Regions from separate parts of the Parageobacillus sp. KH3-4 genome, predicted to be linked through region 3. Evidence: riboswitches for the same ligand, from Rfam matches in the RefSeq annotation. Region 3 holds a riboswitch; each other region holds the start of a gene.

The links. A riboswitch is a leader RNA that binds a small molecule or an ion and turns the genes downstream of it on or off. The one in region 3 is predicted to bind S-adenosylmethionine.
Region 1: another riboswitch for S-adenosylmethionine. It lies ahead of mtnW (2,3-diketo-5-methylthiopentyl-1-phosphate enolase); the one in region 3 lies ahead of MWM02_RS02600 (methionine ABC transporter ATP-binding protein).
Region 2: another riboswitch for S-adenosylmethionine. It lies ahead of metK (methionine adenosyltransferase); the one in region 3 lies ahead of MWM02_RS02600 (methionine ABC transporter ATP-binding protein).

The regions. Positions count from the first base shown of each region.
Region 1 is NZ_AP025627.1:2,849,241-2,855,823, reverse strand. It holds gene MWM02_RS14370 (carbon-nitrogen family hydrolase) at 1-636, opposite strand, end outside; gene MWM02_RS14365 (pyridoxal phosphate-dependent aminotransferase) at 733-1,905, shown strand; SAM riboswitch class I at 2,017-2,125, shown strand; gene mtnW (2,3-diketo-5-methylthiopentyl-1-phosphate enolase) at 2,196-3,437, shown strand; gene mtnX (2-hydroxy-3-keto-5-methylthiopentenyl-1-phosphate phosphatase) at 3,434-4,093, shown strand; gene MWM02_RS14350 (methylthioribulose 1-phosphate dehydratase) at 4,111-4,740, shown strand; gene MWM02_RS14345 (1,2-dihydroxy-3-keto-5-methylthiopentene dioxygenase) at 4,783-5,319, shown strand; gene MWM02_RS14340 (ZIP family metal transporter) at 5,462-6,193, opposite strand; gene MWM02_RS14335 (MarR family winged helix-turn-helix transcriptional regulator) at 6,561-6,583, shown strand, end outside.
Region 2 is NZ_AP025627.1:684,325-690,907, reverse strand. It holds gene MWM02_RS03550 (tetraprenyl-beta-curcumene synthase family protein) at 1-658, opposite strand, end outside; gene MWM02_RS03545 (alpha/beta hydrolase) at 688-1,479, opposite strand; gene MWM02_RS03540 (gamma carbonic anhydrase) at 1,567-2,082, shown strand; gene metK (methionine adenosyltransferase) at 2,338-3,552, opposite strand; SAM riboswitch class I at 3,711-3,825, opposite strand; gene pckA (phosphoenolpyruvate carboxykinase (ATP)) at 4,032-5,618, shown strand; gene MWM02_RS03525 (DUF2584 domain-containing protein) at 5,649-5,891, opposite strand; gene MWM02_RS03520 (alpha/beta hydrolase family protein) at 5,920-6,583, opposite strand, start outside.
Region 3 is NZ_AP025627.1:524,082-530,664, forward strand. It holds gene MWM02_RS02590 (thioredoxin family protein) at 1-280, shown strand, start outside; gene MWM02_RS02595 (SCP2 sterol-binding domain-containing protein) at 499-846, shown strand; SAM riboswitch class I at 1,369-1,477, shown strand; gene MWM02_RS02600 (methionine ABC transporter ATP-binding protein) at 1,572-2,600, shown strand; gene MWM02_RS02605 (methionine ABC transporter permease) at 2,590-3,258, shown strand; gene MWM02_RS02610 (MetQ/NlpA family ABC transporter substrate-binding protein) at 3,275-4,114, shown strand; gene MWM02_RS02615 (carboxymuconolactone decarboxylase family protein) at 4,405-4,764, shown strand; gene sufC (Fe-S cluster assembly ATPase SufC) at 4,983-5,762, shown strand; gene sufD (Fe-S cluster assembly protein SufD) at 5,780-6,583, shown strand, end outside.

The DNA of each region.
Region 1 (6,583 bases), 1.5 Mb from region 3:
ATGGCCGGCAAAGACGTTGTTTGGATCGCTCCCAGCGCGGTTGCACGCGATGACGTAGCATTGATTTTCAATCGCGCGCGCTGCAAGCAGCGTGCGCCAATGGGAAAGGCGGGGAAGCGGCCATTCGGCGACGACAAATAACACTTCCGCCCCTTGGACCATATGGGCGCGGACCCATTCCGGAAAGCGGATGTCATAACAAATGACGCCAGCACATTGAGTGTTTTCTAATGTGAATAATCCCATTTTTTCCCCTGATTGCAAGTAAAGATGTTCATTCATCAGCTGGAATAAATGGAGTTTGCTATATTCGCCAACGATGGCGCCGTTTCGGTCGGCGACGTACATCGTATTAGTGACGCCATTTGCAGTTTTTTTAGCAACAGATCCAGCAACGATATTGACATGATGTGTTTTCGCTAATTTCTGAATGAACGCTTTTGTGCGTGCACCGCCCTCATCGGCAATTTCATCAAGGCGGGTTAAATCATAACCGGTCGTCCATAATTCAGGAAGAACGATAATATCTGGACGATCTTTTGCAATTTTTTCTATCTCTTTTTCCACGCGCTGTTCGTTTTCTGCGGGATTGCCAAAGGCGATATCCAGCTGAAGACATGCAATTTTTATTATCATCGAAATTCACCTCGAAAAAATTTACTTTACATTTTGATTTTTACGATATATGATTTTTCACTAGAATTTCAAGAAATTTTTGAGAAGGTGTTCATGATGAAACAGTTTCCTCCATCCGAGTTACTGCAGAGCCTGCCAAAGCAGTTTTTTGCTTCGCTTGTCGATAAAGTCGCGAAAAAAATGGCGGAGGGGCATGACGTGATCAATTTAGGGCAAGGCAATCCCGATCAGCCGACTCCTCCGCATATCGTTGCGGCGATGCAAAAGGCGGTGGCGAACCCAAAATATCACAAATATTCGCCGTTTCAAGGATATTCCTTCTTGAAACGCGCGGTTGCCGCGTTTTATGAGCGCGAATACGGCGTTACTGTTGACCCGGAAAAAGAAGTAGCGATTTTGTTTGGCGGGAAGGCAGGGCTTGTCGAGATTCCGCAATGTCTAGTTAATCCGGGGGATATTGTGCTCGTGCCTGACCCGGGATATCCGGATTATTGGTCGGGGATTGCGCTCGCGCGTGCGGAAATGGTGATGATGCCGTTGCGTGCGGAAAATCAGTTTTTGCCCGATTATGATGAAATTCCGGCAAGTATCGCGGAAAAAGCAAAAATGATGTTTTTAAACTATCCGAATAACCCGACTGGGGCGATTGCTTCGCAGGAATTTTTTGAAGAAACGGTGTCGTTTGCCGCCAAACACGGAATTTGCGTCGTTCATGATTTTGCATACGGTGCGATCGGCTTTGACGGAAGAAAACCGGTTAGCTTTCTCCAAGCAGAGGGGGCAAAAGAAATTGGCGTGGAAATTTATACGTTCTCCAAAACATATAATATGGCGGGCTGGCGAGTGGCATTTGCCGTTGGAAATGAAAGCGTGATTGCGGCGATTAATTTGCTGCAAGATCATTTATATGTGAGCTTGTTCGGCGCCATTCAAGAAGCGGCAGCGACCGCCCTTCTTTCCTCGCAGCGTTGCGTCGAGGAGCTTGTCGCCTTGTATGAATCGCGGCGCAATACGCTCATTGACGCGTTGCGGCGAATCGGCTGGGATGTCACTGCCCCAAAAGGTTCGTTTTTTGCGTGGCTGCCGGTACCGAACGGCTGGACATCGGAACGTTTTTCCGATTATTTGCTAGAAAAAGCGCATGTCGTTGTCGCGCCGGGAATCGGGTTCGGCGAGCATGGGGAAGGATATGTGCGCGTAGGATTATTAACAAGTGAAGCCCGCTTGCAAGAAGCGGCGGAACGGATTGCGCAGCTTGGTCTTTTTTAATAAAATGCAAAAAAATGATTGACAGCGTAAAAAAATACTGCCATAATTCAAATTAAATTTGCGAGAGCGAATAGTTCGAAAGTTTGAAAAGTGAATATGATATTGCAGACATTCTTATCAAGAGCAGGCGGAGGGACAAGCCCAATGAAGCCCGGCAACCGGCTTAACAACGGTTAAGCACGGTGCTAATTCTTGCAGCGGAAACGCTGGGAGATAAGAAGAGTGTGAATAATCAAAGCCTCTTCTTATGAAGAGGTTTTTTTGATGGATGAACAGAAAGAGGGATGACGATGAGTCAAGTGATTGCCACATATCTGATTCACGATGAAAAAGATATCAAGAAAAAGGCGGAAGGAATTGCGCTCGGTTTAACGGTCGGCACGTGGACCGATTTGCCGCAGCTTGAACGCGAGCAATTGCGCAAACATAAAGGTGAAGTCGCGAATATACAAGTGCTGGAAGAAAGTGAACGAGTAAACCGCTACTTTGGAAAACGGCTGAAGCGAGCGATCGTGCAAATCGCTTATCCAACGGCCAATTTCAGCGCTGACATTCCGGCGCTTTTAACAACGGTGTTTGGCAAACTGTCTTTGGACGGAGAAGTAAGATTGCTAGATGTAACGTTTTCCGATGAATGGAAGAAGCAGTTTCCCGGCCCTCGTTTTGGCATCGATGAGATTCGGCAAAAAGTTAATGTATATGATCGCCCGCTTTTGATGAGCATTTTTAAAGGTGTCATCGGCCGCGATATCGTTTATTTAACTGAACAGCTGAAGCAGCAGGCGCTTGGCGGGGTCGACCTTGTCAAAGATGATGAAATCTTATTTGACAGCGATTTGCTGCCGTTTGAAAAGCGGATTACGGCAGGAAAAGCGGTGTTAAACGAAGTATACGAGAAGACGGGGAAACGGACGTTATATGCGGTAAATTTGACTGGAAAAACGTTCGAGTTGAAAGAAAAAGCGAAACGCGCGGTGGAACTGGGCGCCGACGTATTGCTGTTCAACGTATTTGCCTACGGTTTGGATGTGCTCCAAGGATTGCGCGAAGATAAGGAAATTGCGATTCCGATCATGGCGCATCCGGCGTTTAGCGGGGCGCTTACCCCATCGGAGTTTTACGGAATAAAAGCATCTTTGCTGCTTGGTAAATTGCTTCGCCTTGCTGGCGCAGATTTTGTGCTTTTCCCGTCGCCGTACGGAAGCGTTGCCCTTGATAAAGAAGAGGCGCTTGGTATTGCCGCGGAGCTGACGGACGAGACGGAACCGTTTAAACGGTCGTTTCCGGTTCCATCGGCGGGCATTCATCCAGGACTTGTGCCATTATTGTTCCGCGATTTTGGCATAGATAGCATCGTCAATGCGGGCGGCGGCATACATGGCCATCCAGACGGAGCGGAAGGCGGCGGCAAAGCGTTTCGCGCTGCGATCGATGCCGTTCTCGCCGGAAAATCACTTCATGAAGCAGCGCGCGAAAATGACGCATTGCAAAAAGCGATTGACTTATGGGGAGCAATAGAGGTGACATCATGACAAAGCCAATCATATTTTGCGATTTTGATGGGACGATTACAGACACTGACAACATTGTCGCGATTATGAAACGGTTTGCGCCGCCGGAATGGGAAGCGTTAAAAGATGATATATTAGCACAGCGCATCTCGGTGCAAGAAGGGGTTGGCGCGATGTTTTCCCTTCTACCATCAAGTTGGAAGGAAGACATTACCGATTTCGTTTTGCAAAACGCCCGCATCCGCGACGGTTTTCGCGAATTCGTCGCGTTTACGAAGGAGCGTGATATTCCGCTATATGTCGTCAGCGGCGGCATCGACTTTTTTGTCTATCCGCTTTTAGAAGGGATCGTCGAAAAAGAACGCATCTTCTGCAATGGCGCTGATTTCAGCGGAGAAACGATCCGCATCACGTGGCCGCATTCATGCGATAACGAGTGCCAAAACGGCTGCGGCTGCTGCAAGCCGTCGCTGCTGCGAAAATTGAGAAAGCCTGATTCCTTCCATATTGTCATCGGCGATTCGATCACCGATTTAGCGGTGGCGAAACTGGCGGATCATGTGATCGCCCGCGATTTCCTGCTGCAAAAATGCCAAGAATTAGATATCCCGCATACGCCGTTTGCGACATTTTTCGATGTCATTCATTTTCTGGAGACGATGGAGGTGAAAGCATGAGTTTGCTCGCAAAAAGCATGAGTTTGCTCGCAAAAAGATGGAAAGAGCTTGCCGAAGTAAAGGCGGAATTGGCGGCGCGAGACTGGTTTTTTGCCACAAGCGGCAACTTGTCCATCAAGGTAACCGATGACCCTCTCACTTTTTTAGTGACGGCAAGCGGCAAAGATAAGCGAAAGCAAACCGATGAAGATTTTTTGCTTGTCGACGCTTCCGGGAATCCGGTGGAAAAAACGCATTTAAAGCCGTCCGCCGAAACGCTTTTACATGTGGAAATTTATAATAAAACGAACGCGGGCTGCAGCCTCCACGTCCATACGATCGACAATAACGTCATTTCTGAATTGTATGGAGATGACGGAGAAGTTGCATTTTCCGGCCAGGAGATTATTAAAGCATTTGGGCTTTGGGAAGAAGATGCGGTCATCCGCATTCCGATTATTCGAAACTACGCGCATATTCCGACGCTTGCGAAAGAATTTGCCAAGCATGTAAACGGTGACGCCGGGGCGGTATTGATCCGCAACCACGGCATTACCGTATGGGGAAAGGACGCGTTTGAAGCGAAAAAGTTTTTGGAAGCGTGGGAGTTTTTGTTTAGCTATCGTGTGAAACTGCTGCTTCTTAAGGGAGCAAAGGCATTTGCTTAACCTTTTCTAATATAAAAAATACCATTTAAGGAGGATGAAACAATGCCGGTAATTCGTTTTCATGAAACAAATGAAAGAATTACAGATTTTGAGAAAGTAGTAAAATTTTTGGATGAGCAAGGAGTTATTTATGAAAAGTGGGATATTAACAAACTTCCAGAGCATTTGCGCGAAAAATATTTGCTTACCGATGAGGAGAAAAACGAAATTTTAGAAACGTACAAAGAAGAAATTGCCGATATTTCTGCACGTCGCGGCTACAAAGCGCAAGACGTCATTTCTTTGTCGGAAGATACGCCGAATTTGGATCAGCTTTTGGAAAACTTTAAACGCGAACATCACCATACCGATGACGAAGTTCGCTTTATCGTAAGCGGCCACGGCGTTTTCGCAATTCAAGGAAAAGATGGAAAATTTTTTGATGTCGAACTGGAGCCGGGCGATCTTATTTCCGTTCCTGAAAAAACGCGTCATTATTTTACGCTGCAAGAAGACCGCCGCGTTGTTGCGATTCGCATTTTTGTTACGACAGAAGGATGGGTGCCGATTTACGAAAAAGAAGGAGTCAACGCTCAATAAATGGCTATCCCCTCTTTTCCTCTAAGGAAAGAGGGGTTTTTTTTATGATGATAACGAGATTCGCAGTTAACAGAATACGATTTTTGCCGCTGTTCCGACGAAAGTTTGTGATGAACATCCATGCGCGCACCAAAAGTAATACTTAAAATGATTCTACTAAAAAAATCATAAACAATATTCCGACAATAAAGGAATATGTGGACGTGCGCTCATTTCCATCCCCGTGGCTTTCCGGAATGAGCTCTTTGTAAATAATAAACAACATCGCCCCCGCAGCAAACGCAAGGCCGTATGGAACGAGCTGACGAAAGATGGACGTTAAATAAAACCCAAGCAGTGATGTCACGATTTCAACCGCGCCCGTAAGCGTAGCGATCATAAACGACTTCCATCTTCCAATCTGTTGATGAATTAAAAAAAGAGCGACTAAAAATCCTTCCGGAGCGTTTTGCAATCCGATGGCTAGTGCGATCAAATTGCCTGTTTCCGACACGTTGGAAGCATAGCTGACCCCAACCGACAGCCCTTCGGGAATGTTATGCAAAGTAATTGCCGCAATGATGAGCATCGCCTTTTCGTCAAACTGAATTCCTTTTTTCGTATGTTCTAAATCAATATGGGGAACAGTCATTTCCAAAATGGTTAGAATAAGGACGCCAAAAAATAACCCGATCGTTAAAGCGGAAAAACCGCCTGCCTGCAATGCTTCAGGAATTAAACTCATCATGGAAGCCGCCATCATAATTCCAGCCGAAAACGCCAGCAATATGTCTCGCCATCGGTGGGTAATCGATTTTGCCAAAAATAAAATAGGAACCGCACCTAATCCGGTTGATAATGCGGAAAGTATGCTGCCGATTAATACTTGTTTCATCCAATCCTCCTTTTCTGTAATTTTTACAATATGAGTTTCCCAACAAAAGGTGATAAACGCCCAAGCAATAAAAATAATTATTCATAAATAACTATAATATATAAACAAAAATCACAAACAGCAAGCATCCTATAAAATAGATCGTGGGGCGGAGCGCTTATTCAAAAAATATTGCACTGCATTTGATATTTAAAGTATAATGCAAGTAAGAATTAGCTTAAGCAGAAGTGTCAGGGCGCAAATGTGTTTATCAGCGCGGCTTGATGTTGCGTTCTTTTCACTTTTTTATCCAAAATTTCCTAAGCTTAATTTGTAAAGATGTTGACAATGGTTTTGATATTCAACGAACAAAAGGGTTTGATTGTGGATGACGAAGGAGAAAGACATTGA
Region 2 (6,583 bases), 160 kb from region 3:
CGTAGGCAACTAAACAAAAAATGCCTAACGTAGAACCGGAACAAGCAGAAAACTCGTACCATTCCATCGGCGGAAGCTGATCTTTATATTGCTTGAACCACTTTTCGAGGCGAGGGACCCGCTCCTCCACATTCACGTGTTTATGTACTTGCAAATCACAATAATATCCAGCCAATTCATGCAAAAACGGTACAATTTTATCGTAATGCGTTACTTTCTTTAAAACGCTTTGACATGTTCGTACAAGGTCATGTAAATAGCCACCGTCATCTTGTTCTTGGCGATGCCGGTAATAATTCGACACGCTTGCATCAATCGATAACGCGTCAGGCATCGATTCATGCAGAGCACGAAAATCGAGCGGGTCTAATGAAGTGCTTCGATCACATAAATTATCTAGGTAATCGCTGATCGTTTGATAGGCGACAATAAAACGAATGCACTCTTCCATTTTTTCTCCTGCTAACAATGATAAAATGGAGCCGCCCTCACAGTGAAACGTTTTGGTTTCAATGCTCGCCAACGCTTGTTTGCGAAGCTCCGCGTCTGGAATATTTTGTGCCCTTTGTTTCCAATATGCCAATTCGCGATGCACAACTGGAAAAACGTCGCGATATACTTTTTTCATAAGAGTGATCGGATGCGTCGGGATTTTCAACTGGCTCACCTCAGATGCGTTTGCGTTATCTAACGATACATTCGGCATTGTGTATCTAAAAACGATTTTGCGTATAAGAAAACATCTTCTCGCTCCGGTTCGTTAAAAATTTCATGGTATAATTGACTCCATTCTTTATACAATTTTTCCGATATCGCCAAACGATTGAACCATTCTTTTACGGCTGTCTTATCGACAATTTTATCGTCCCCGCCTTGCATAAGCAGCAATGGAATATCAGGAAACTGCTGAATGCGGCGAGAAGCCAATTCCATCGCCTTCATTAGTTCGCGATACCAACGGACAGATACTTTTGTCACATAAAGTTCATCCTGTTTATCCGACTCATGCACTTCTTTATTTCTTGTCGCCAACTCGACAGACAGTCCCGAATCGATTAAAAGGGATGGGGCAATATGATTCAATACTCTTGATAACATATCCAACCCTTTTGACGGATACGACACAAGCCCTAAACATGGAGAAGATAGAATAACCCCTTGCACAGGAAGCCTTTTTTCCTGCAACGTGCGGATGACAACAAGCCCTCCCATGCTATGTCCAAGAAGAAACACCGGTACATGAAATTGTCTCGCTTCTATGATCCAATCGGCCACCTCATTAATATACTCATCGAACGACTGAATGTGTCCGCGCTTTCTTCTCGTTGTCCGCCCTTGTCCAGGCAAATCGCCTGCGACAACATGATAACCGCTTTGTACCCATTGTTCGATCAACCATTTATAACGCCCGTGATGCTCTGCCGCTCCGTGGACAATCACAACTGTTCCTTTCCCTTCATTTGCCTCCCATGTCCACATCATGCAATCTCCTCCGTTTACGAATCGTGCCACTATCTGTACAATAATAATACCGAACCATTTTATAAAAGGAAAGGGAAGAAGCGTATGATTTACCCGTACAAAGGAAAGTTTCCGAAAATTGCAGAATCTGCCTTCATTGCCGATTATGTCACCATTACCGGTGATGTGGTCATCGGGGAAGAAACAAGCATCTGGTTTAATACTGTTATTCGCGGAGATGTCGCTCCAACGATCATCGGCAATCGTGTCAATATCCAAGATAACTCAATTTTGCATCAAAGTCCAAACAATCCACTTATCATTGAAGATGGTGTAACCGTCGGCCATCAAGTCATTTTACATAGCGCCATCATCCGAAAAAACGCTTTAATCGGCATGGGCTCGATTATTCTCGATGGCGCAGAGATTGGCGAAGGAGCGTTTATCGGTGCCGGAAGCCTTGTCCCACAAGGAAAAAAAATTCCGCCGCACACGCTCGCATTTGGCCGTCCCGCTAAAGTCATTCGTGAATTAACCGACGAAGATGTCCGCGAGATGGAGCGAATTCGCCGCGAATATGTAGAAAAAGGGCAGTACTATAAATCACTGCAACCAAAATAAAAACAAATGACGTTCATATTATCGGACGATATGATTTACTTTCGTTATTTATTGCATCATATCGTCCCATTGTTCCTTTTCCTATTTTAACCCTTTTTTATCGCTCTCGCTATTTCTTATTGCCGCCGTAATAGCCCCACTTATGTTTAGGTCAATGCCTGACTGAAGCAGAAATACCTTGCATTACGCAAAAAAAGAGAGTTACATAAACACGTAACTCTCTCTTTACTGGCTATTCTACCTCTCTTTATCGTTCTATTCTTTCTTTGCCAACGCAAGAGCTTGTTCTTTCAACGTTTCCGCTTTGTCTGTACGTTCCCACGGAAGATCGATATCCGTGCGTCCGAAATGGCCATAGGCGGCTGTTTGTTTATAAATTGGGCGGCGCAAATCCAACATTTTAATAATGCCGGCTGGACGAAGATCAAAATTGCTGCGCACTACTTTAATTAAAATGTCTTCCGATACTTTTCCGGTACCGAATGTATCAATGGAAATGGAAACCGGTCTTGCAACACCGATCGCATATGCCAGCTGCACTTCGCATTTATCTGCGAGTCCCGCAGCAACGATATTTTTCGCCACATAGCGCGCGGCATAGGCTGCGGAGCGGTCCACTTTTGTCGGGTCTTTTCCAGAAAACGCACCGCCGCCGTGACGGGCATAGCCGCCATACGTGTCAACGATAATTTTTCGTCCTGTTAAACCAGCGTCACCTTGAGGTCCGCCGATGACAAAACGACCTGTCGGATTAATGAAATATTTTGTGTTTTCATCGATCAGCTCTGCTGGCACGACTGGCTTAATAACGTGTTCTTTAATATCGCGCTCAATTTGTTCTTGTGTAATTTCCGGATGATGTTGCGCTGATACAACGATTGTATCGACACGTACCGGTTTTTCATTTTCATCATATTCTATCGTTACTTGCGTTTTGCCGTCCGGGCGCAAATATGGCAAAATATCTTTTTTGCGCACTTCTGCCAAACGGCGAGCTAAACGATGTGCCAAGGAAATCGGAAGCGGCATTAATTCTTCTGTTTCATTGCAGGCAAATCCAAACATTAATCCTTGGTCTCCGGCACCGATCGCTTCAATTTCCTCATCAGTCATCTGGCCTTCGCGGGCTTCTAACGCCTTATCGACTCCCATCGCGATGTCCGGAGACTGTTCGTCAATCGACGTCAATACGGCGCAAGTATCTGCGTCAAAACCGAATTTCGCGCGAGTATAGCCAATTTCGCGAACCGTGTCGCGAACGATTTTCGGAATATCCACATATGTCGATGTCGTAATTTCCCCGCTTACGAGCACAAGCCCTGTTGTAACGCTCGTTTCGCATGCAACGCGGGCATTCGGGTCTTTCGCCAAAATGGCATCTAAAATCGCATCGGAAATTTGGTCACAAATTTTGTCAGGATGACCTTCCGTTACAGATTCCGAAGTAAATAAACGTCTTTTTTTTGACATTCGGCAGTTTCCTCCTCTTTTTATAATCGAACGTCTAAATTAGCGGCATTCCCGCAAACTGCAGATGATACGGTACTCATTCCCTATTTATACATATAAATAAAAAACCTTTCCTGTAACGGTGAGGAAAGGTCATTGCAATCGTATTGCTCCTTTCACTCTTATCGTTCAAGGACGCTGCCTTGCCACAGGTTAGCACCATTTCACACATTTCTAGTTGTGACGGTTGCTGGGTTTCATCGGGCCTGTCCCTCCACCGACTCGGGATAAGAGTATCCGTTCAATGAGTTATCTTAACGTAATTAAATAAAGAAAGTCAACAAAATTAGATAAATTTTTTATGAACAAAAAGACAAATTTTTTATGGACAAAATAAGAAAAATAAATAAAAGAAATTGTGCTAAATAGTATGGACTAATAACAAAAATGTGTTATACTATTTGCAGGTATCATTAAAAATAAAAAGGCAGGTTTTGAATATGGGGATTGCAAAAATGACAAATAAACTTTCTTTATTATTACAAAAACCAAACGTATGTCACAATTTATCGGTAGCTCAACTCGTGGAAAAAATATTGCAACGAAACGAAGGGAAATTAACCGCAACTGGCGCGGTGGCAGTAACAACAGGAAAATATACGGGCCGCTCCCCGAAAGATAAATACATTGTAGAAGAAGCGGCGACGAAAGCAAAAATCGATTGGGGAACAACAAATCAGCCGATTTCTGAAGAAGTTTTCGAAAACTTATACAATAAGGTACTGGATTATTTAATGAAAAAAGATGAAATATTTGTTTTTAAAGGATTCGCCGGCGCTGACCCAAAATACCGCCTACCTATCCAAGTCGTTAACGAATTTGCATGGCACAATTTATTTGCACACCAATTATTTATTCGTCCGACAGAAGAGGAGCTAAAAACTCACAAAGCGGAATTTACCGTTATTTGCGCGCCAAACTTTAAAGCAGACCCTGCTGTTGATGGAACGAGATCGGAAACGTTTATCATTATTTCTTTTGAGCGGCGGACTGTGCTAATTGGCGGAACAGAATATGCCGGAGAAATGAAAAAGTCGATTTTCACTGTGATGAACTATCTACTTCCAGAACAAGGAATTTTATCGATGCATTGTTCAGCAAACGTCGGTAAAGAAGGGGATGTCGCACTATTCTTTGGCTTATCTGGCACAGGAAAAACGACGCTTTCCGCCGACCCAAACCGCCGTCTCATTGGCGATGACGAACACGGCTGGTCGAACCGAGGCATTTTTAATATCGAAGGCGGATGCTACGCAAAATGCATCAACTTGTCGCGGGAAAAGGAGCCGCAAATTTTTGACGCAATCGGATTCGGTGCAGTTCTCGAAAACGTCATTATCGATGAACATACGAGACTGCCAAATTATGATGATGCTACGCTAACGGAAAACACGCGCGCCGCTTACCCAATTCAGGCGATTCATAATATCGTTGATCCAAGCATCGCTGGTCATCCATCGACGATTATTTTCTTAACAGCAGATGCGTTTGGAATATTGCCGCCGATTAGCAAGCTGACTCGTGAACAAGCAATGTACCATTTCCTAAGCGGTTATACAAGCAAATTGGCGGGCACAGAGCGAGGCATCACTTCCCCGCAAGCGACATTCTCGACTTGCTTTGGCGCACCGTTTTTGCCGCTTCCGGCTGTAAAATATGCGGAAATGCTCGGCAAAAAAATCGCTGAACATAACGTGCGGGTGTTTCTCGTTAACACAGGATGGACAGGCGGAGAGTACGGTGTCGGTAGCCGCATGAAGCTTGCTTACACCCGCGCAATGGTGCAAGCTGCTGTCGAAGGCGAACTGGACAATGTCGAAATGGTGAAAGATCCTGTTTTCGGTTTAGAAATTCCAATTCATATTCCTGGCGTGCCAGACGAAGTGCTGCAACCGCAAAATACGTGGACCGATAAACAAGCGTATGCACAAAAGGCAAAAGAGCTCGCCGCAAAATTCCGGGAAAACTTCCAGAAATTTAAACATATCGCCTCGGAAATCGAAGCGCTTGGAGGCCCAATCGCATAACATTGAAGGAGGGAATCGTTCCCTCCTTTTCTAATTCGTCGAATGCAATGAAATAAGCTCATACGTGACAATCGTTCGGTTGTCGGCAAGCTCCAACTTTTTCACCACCGCTTGGCCGCTCGCTTCGCTTTGTAACGTTCTTCTTACTTCAAGTGGAACATCAATCGGATAAATGCGATATCCTTCCTTTTCTAAAATAAATAGATTGTCTTTTACTCGCTTTTCTTTGCCTTTTGTTACAATGAGTGTTTGCAATTCCAGCGGCATGCCCATGAAACACACCCCTTTTCTTTTTATCGTATCATACATCCGGTTGCCGTTTCATCCATGCCGTTAACCGGCGAACCGTTTCACGATTATCTTTAGGGGGAAAATAATGAGTAAAATTTGGGAAATACCATGCTGTCACTCGTTTATTTGTCTCTTTTAGCCTTTTTTCAAGGCGATACGCATGTTCAATCGAAACGTTTTGATCTTTTTCCCCATGGATAATCAGCACAGGCGCCTGAATTTTTTCAATTTCATACAATGGTGTTCTCCATCGGTAGCGTTCCGGATATTTCGCCGGCGTTCCCCCAATCACCCGTTTCAACATTCGCCGCAAATCCTCCCGCTCCCAATATGTCAGGGCAATGTCAGAAACCCCGCCCCAGACGACGACAGAACAAACTGTTGGCTCCAAAATCGCCGTATGAAGCGCCATCGCTCCGCCGCGGGAAAAGCCAAATACGTGAATGCGTTTTGTGTTCACTTGAGGGTGCCGCTGTAAAAGCCGAAAACCTGCGATCGCGTCATAACGGTCTTCCCCAGCAAAATCTTCATTTCCTTCCCCTCCTTGATTCCCGCGATAAAACGGCGCCATCACGACAAATCCATACGAAGCAAACTGCGTAATTCGGGATAGTCGCACTTGCCCGACGTTTTTCATGCCGCCGCGCAAGTATAAAAAACCATCGTATATTCCC
Region 3 (6,583 bases):
TAAGGAAGAGACGGTTTGCCTTTACGTGTATACGCCGATGTGCGGCACTTGCCAGCTTGCCGAGCGGATGATGGAAGTGGTGGAAGAGCTGTTTCCGCGTATTCCGTTTTACAAAATCGATATTAATTATATGCCCGAGCGTGCGGCCATATGGAAAATTGAAAGCGTTCCATGTCTTCTTTTATTTGATGGCGGCAATATCGTTCACAAATTATACGCGTTTCATTCTGTACCGTATTTATACGAAACAATAAAGAAATTTTGGACGGAAAACAGGTAAGGATATTTTTTCATGAGCAAAGCGAAAAATGGGTCAAAGCCGGCAGTGCGATAAAGCATATAAAATAAACGATTATTTGACCTTGTTTGACATCATTTCTTGGGAAATGATGAGTGTCTTGCCTATTTTCCAGAGGATTTGTCGAGATTTTTATAAAGGATTCTCCCCCTTTTCTAATGAAATAAATGGGTAACGGATAAAGGGGGAGGAGGATATAAATGGATATACGTGAATTAATAAAACAGCTTACAGAACGAATGCAAAAGTTGAATCATTTATCACCGATTTTGCCAGAAGAGGAACTATACATTCAATTTGAGTGCGAAACAGAAACGGCAGTTGTGGCGATTTCTAAACATAAGATCGAGCAGAAGGAAGCGGCAGATGAACGGCGGGTGTTGACTGTCCGGGGATCGAAAGAGGCGATTGAAGCGATGTTGAATGGAAGGCTGAAATTGCAACAACAAATTCGGCTTCGCGAAGTGAATATTTCTGGAAGTTTCCGGCATATGCTGCTGCTCGAGTCGCTGCTTCATTTGTCAAAGCCGTATGGTTATGTTTGCTGAAAATAATACAATCAATGAATTTTATAAAAAATAATTGACAGATTATAAAATTAGTAGTACTATTCAGAAAAAATGGCGAAATAAAAACTTTTCCGCGAGAGGCAGGGGAACTGCACCGGTAAAGCCCGGAACCGGTTGTTGAGTACGGTGATGATTCCGGCGAAGTGAATGGATTTGAAAGATAAGAAAAGAGTCCCCCTCTCTTTTTGGGATACGAAAAGTTTAATTATCCATCCAGCGGGCACTGCATATCAACAGCTACACGAAGAAAAACTAAAACTATCCGTGGGGCGGAAGATTTGTTCGTCTATCTGTCGGCGTCAAAAAATGTTCATGGTTTAATTGACGATTTGGAATGGGCGATGAATGACATCTGACATTTCCGCCTCATCATCCCAAAAGACTGTCATGCTATTTTTCAATATTTTTACTATAATATTTTTATTGACATTATTCGACATATAATGATAAAATCACATTCGTAACTAATGAGACATTTTAACTGAATAAAGTGCATTTGTGCTCTTATCAAGAGAGGTGGAGGGATGTGCCCAATGAAACCCGGCAACCGTCAGCGGATTCGCTGAAATGGTGCCAATTCACACAAAGCGTCTGCTTTGAGAGATAAGAGACAGAACGGTGACCATTGCCTTTCTGTTCTCTTGAGCAGAAGGGTTTTCTTTTTGTTGCGAGTGTTTTTTGCATGAAGGAAGGTGAAAATGTGCATGATTTTATTAGAAAACGTGACAAAAATCTATGAAGCTTCAAACGGATCTGTGACAGCGGTGGATAATGTTACTTTACAAATAAAGGAAGGGGAAATTTTTGGCATCATTGGGTACAGCGGAGCAGGAAAAAGCTCGTTAATCCGTCTTCTTAACGGATTGGAAAAACCGACAAAAGGAAAAGTCATTGTTGCCGGACGTGATATTGCTAATATTAAAGGAAAAGAGCTGCGGAAGGCTCGCCAAGAAATAGGGATGATTTTCCAACATTTTAATTTATTATGGTCGAGAACCGTCCGTGAAAACATTGCGTTTCCGTTAGAAATTGCCGGCGTGCCGAAAGATCAGCGAAAGAAACGAGTCGACGAACTCATTCAGCTTGTTGGATTGCAAGGAAGAGAAGATGCCTATCCATCACAGCTTAGCGGCGGGCAGAAACAACGCGTCGGCATCGCGCGTGCGTTAGCGAACAATCCAAAAGTGTTATTGTGCGATGAAGCAACGTCCGCGCTAGACCCACAAACAACCGATTCCATTTTGGAACTTTTGGTCGATATTAATAAACGTTTAGGATTGACGATCGTATTAATTACCCATGAAATGCACGTGATCCGCAAAATTTGCGATCGCGTCGCGGTGATGGAAAACGGAAAAATCGTCGAGCAAGGCGAAGTGCTGCAAGTATTCCGTCAGCCAAAACAGGCGATTACGAAACGGTTTGTTCAGCAAGTGGTCGAACCGGAAGAAACAAAAGAAACGATTACTCACCTACTTGATAAATACCCAAATGGAACGGTTGTCCAATTGACGTTTGTCGGCGAAGCCGCCGAGCAGCCGCTCATTGCCAATGTCGTTCGTCAGTTTCAAGTCGACGCGAATATTTTGCAAGGAAAAATTTCGCAGACACATCAAGGTGCTTATGGTGTCTTATTCGTCCATATGGATGGAGAGAAAGAAGAAGTTGCCCGCGCGATTGATTATATTCGAAATCAGCAAGTGGCGGTGGAGGTGATTACAAATGCTCGCTAACCTCTTACCGAACGTAGAGTGGGATATGATTTGGGCAGCTACTGTTGAGACGCTTTATATGACAGGGATCGCAGTTGTGGCGACATTTATATTAGGAACGATTCTTGGACTGCTTTTATTTTTAACATCAAAAGGCAACTTATGGGAGAACCGCTTGGCGAATATGATCATTGCTGCTGCCGTTAATATTTTCCGTTCTATTCCGTTTATTATATTAATTATTTTATTAATTCCGTTGACGAAATGGATGGTTGGGACGATTCTTGGTGCCAACGCCGCGCTGCCGGCGCTCATTATCGGAGCGGCGCCATTTTACGCGCGAATGGTTGAAATTGCGCTCCGTGAAATTGATAAAGGCGTTATTGAAGCGGCGAAAGCAATGGGAGCATCGACGGCAACAATTATTTGGAAAGTGTTGCTTCCAGAGTCACTGCCTGCACTTGTGTCCGGAATTACCGTAACGGCAATTGCTTTAGTCGGATATACGGCGATGGCGGGAGTTGTCGGCGCCGGTGGTCTTGGTAACTTAGCGTATTTAGAAGGATTTCAGCGCAACCATAATGATGTGACGTTTGTCGCCACCGTGCTCGTGTTAATCATTGTATTTGTCATTCAGTTTATCGGTGACTTTGTCACTTCCAAAATAGATAAACGATAAAAAGGGGGAAATCGATATGAAAAAATGGCTTAGTGCATTATTTGCCGCTGTCCTTGTGTTGGCATTAGCAGCGTGCGGAGGCAACAACAACGCGTCTAATGGCCAAAAAGAAGGGAAATTGACGAAATTAGTGGTTGGAGCTTCGAATGTTCCACATGCGGAAATTTTGGAAAAAGCAAAACCGATTTTAAAAGAAAAAGGTATTGACTTAGAAATCGTGAAGTTCCAAGATTATGTTTTACCAAACAAAGCGTTGGCGGATAAAGAAATTGACGCAAACTATTTCCAACACATTCCATATTTAGAATCACAGAAAAAAGAGCATGGATATGACTTTGTCAACGCTGGCGGCATTCATATTGAGCCAATCGGCATTTATTCGAAAAAGTATAAAAGCTTGGAAGAACTTCCAGACGGTGCAACGATCATCATGAGCAACTCGGTTGCAGATCATGGCCGCATTTTATCCATGCTGCAAGAAAAAGGGCTGATTAAGTTAAAAGACGGCGTGGACAAAACAAAAGCAACAGTGAAAGACATTGTCGAGAATCCGAAACATTTAAAATTTGAAGCAGATGTTGATGCGGGAATGCTGCCGCAAATTTATAAAAACGGCGAAGGCGATGCGGTTGTGATTAACGCGAACTATGCGCTAGATGCCGGTTTGGACCCTGCAAAAGACCCGATTGCTGTCGAGTCGCCGAAAAATAACCCGTATGTCAACATTATCGCTGTACGTAAAGGCGACGAAAACCGCAAAGAAATTAAAACGCTTGTTCAAGTGTTGCAGTCGAAAGAAATTCAAGACTTTATTAAAAAAGAATATAAAGGTGCCGTCATTCCGGCGGCACAATAAAAATAACGGGGGCAAATCGCTCCCGTTATTTTTTGCAGCTTTTCAAGAATGGAGACAAGCGGCACAATGGAGCTAACAAATAAAACGCAAGATCATCTATTAATCTTCAAACTTAATACACGAAAAACGTGACGGCAACGAAATTCATTTTCCTGCTTGGCTTTCTCCCAATTTTGTCAATATGAGGCCAAAAAGCGCCAGTGAGTATATTTAATTTATGTTTCGCCTGTTTAATCTCCTGTTCCTTCACGCATACTAACACAGACACATTATTTCAAGGGGGGTTATGGATGAATCAGCAACATACGTCCGTTGAAGCAGCTCTTCGCCATTATAAAGAAGGGGTTGGCACGTTTACGCAAAAGCTGCCGAATGTCGCTAGCAGTTTTCATGCGTTCACCGAAGCGTGCTTTGAAGAAGGAGCATTATCAAAAAAAGAAAAGCAGCTAATTGCACTTGGAATCAGCCTGGCGACGCGGGATGAGTATTGCGCAATCTACCATACGAAAGGATGTTTGGACGAAGGGGCTTCAGAACAGGAAATTTTAGAAACTTGCGGTGTAGCTGCTGCGTTCGCGGGCGGTGCGGCGATGAGCCAAGCGGTAACTTTGGTCCAAGAGTGCATTCATGAACTAACGATGAAACATTAATTAAGACCCCATTATAGGGGTCTTTTTCCTTCATTTTTGTTCATTAACGCGCCTAATAAAAAGCTTTTCACTATGCATATAGTGATATTTTGTGCAAAAGGTTGCTAATACTTTTCATTTGTTATAAGATTGTAATGAGAATAAAATGAGAATAGAATAAAAAAGTCAATGATACAACGACGCACACAATTTTTAGTGAAAAATTGGAGGTATTCTGCATGGCAGTATTGACAATTAAAGATCTTCACGTATCCGTTGAAGGAAAAGAAATTTTAAAAGGCGTGAATTTGGAAGTGAAAGGCGGAGAGATTCACGCCATTATGGGACCGAACGGAACGGGCAAATCAACGCTATCATCGGCGATTATGGGACATCCAAAATATGAAGTGACACAAGGTAGCATCACGTTAGACGGACAAAACGTGTTGGAGATGGAAGTGGATGAGCGCGCACGCGCCGGTTTATTTTTGGCGATGCAATATCCAAGTGAAATTAGCGGGGTAACGAACGCGGATTTCCTTCGTGCTGCCATTAACGCCCGCCTTGGCGAAGGCAATGAAATTTCGTTAATGAAATTTATCCGCAAACTGGACGAAAAAATGGAATTTCTCGAAATGAATCCAGATATGGCGCACCGCTACTTAAATGAAGGATTCTCCGGCGGGGAGAAAAAACGCAACGAGATTCTTCAATTAATGATGCTTGAACCGAAAATCGCGATTTTGGACGAGATCGACTCCGGTCTTGACATTGACGCTTTGAAAATTGTTTCAAAAGGAATTAATGAAATGCGCAGCAGCGAATTCGGCTGTTTGATCATTACGCACTATCAGCGCTTGTTAAACTATATCACACCAGATTATGTGCATGTCATGATGCAAGGGCGCATCGTAAAATCCGGTGGTCCAGAGTTAGCGCAACGTCTTGAAGCGGAAGGATATGATTGGATTAAAAAAGAACTTGGCATTGAAGACGAAACGGTTGAGCAAGAAGCGTAAGCGTTAGGAGGAGTATTATGACGACAGAAACAAAAATACCATTCGACCAACATTATGTGCGCTCATTTTCCAGCGGACGCGGCGAACCGGACTGGCTTTTACAGCTCCGCTTACAAGCTCTTGCTAAAGCAGAAGAGTTGCCGCTGCCAAAGCCGGATAAAACAAAAATTGACAACTGGAATTTCACCCAATTTGCTAACCATATGGTCGAAAGCGCGGCGTTTACTTCGCTAGATGAATTGCCTGAAGCGGTAAAGGCGCTGATTGAAGCAGGAGAAGGGACGAAAAACTTATACATCCAACGCGACCATACCCCAGCGTATTTATCACTATCAGAAGAACTAAAAGCCAAAGGTGTCATTTTCACCGATATTTTCACGGCAGCGCGCGAACATGGAGATTTGTTGAAAAAATATTTGATGAAAGACGGCGTAAAAATTGATGAGCACCGTTTAACGGCGCTGCATGCCGCGCTTTTGAACGGCGGCGTGTTTGTATACGTGCCGAAAGGCGTTGAAGTGGACGTTCCGCTTCAAGCTGTTTATATTCAAGAAAACGATGATATGGCATTATTTAATCATGTCATTGTTGTAGCAGAAGATAATAGCCGAGTTGTTTATGTGGAAAACTATATTTCCGCCAAAGGAACTAGCAAAGCTGTTGTCAATATTGTCGCCGAAGTGTTTGCCAACACGAATGCCCGCGTGTTTTTTGCCGCGGTCGACAACTTGGCGAAAGGTGTCACTACGTACGTGAACCGCCGCGGCATCGCCGGACGTGATGGCCGCATTGAGTGGGCGCTCGGTTTAATGAACGACGGG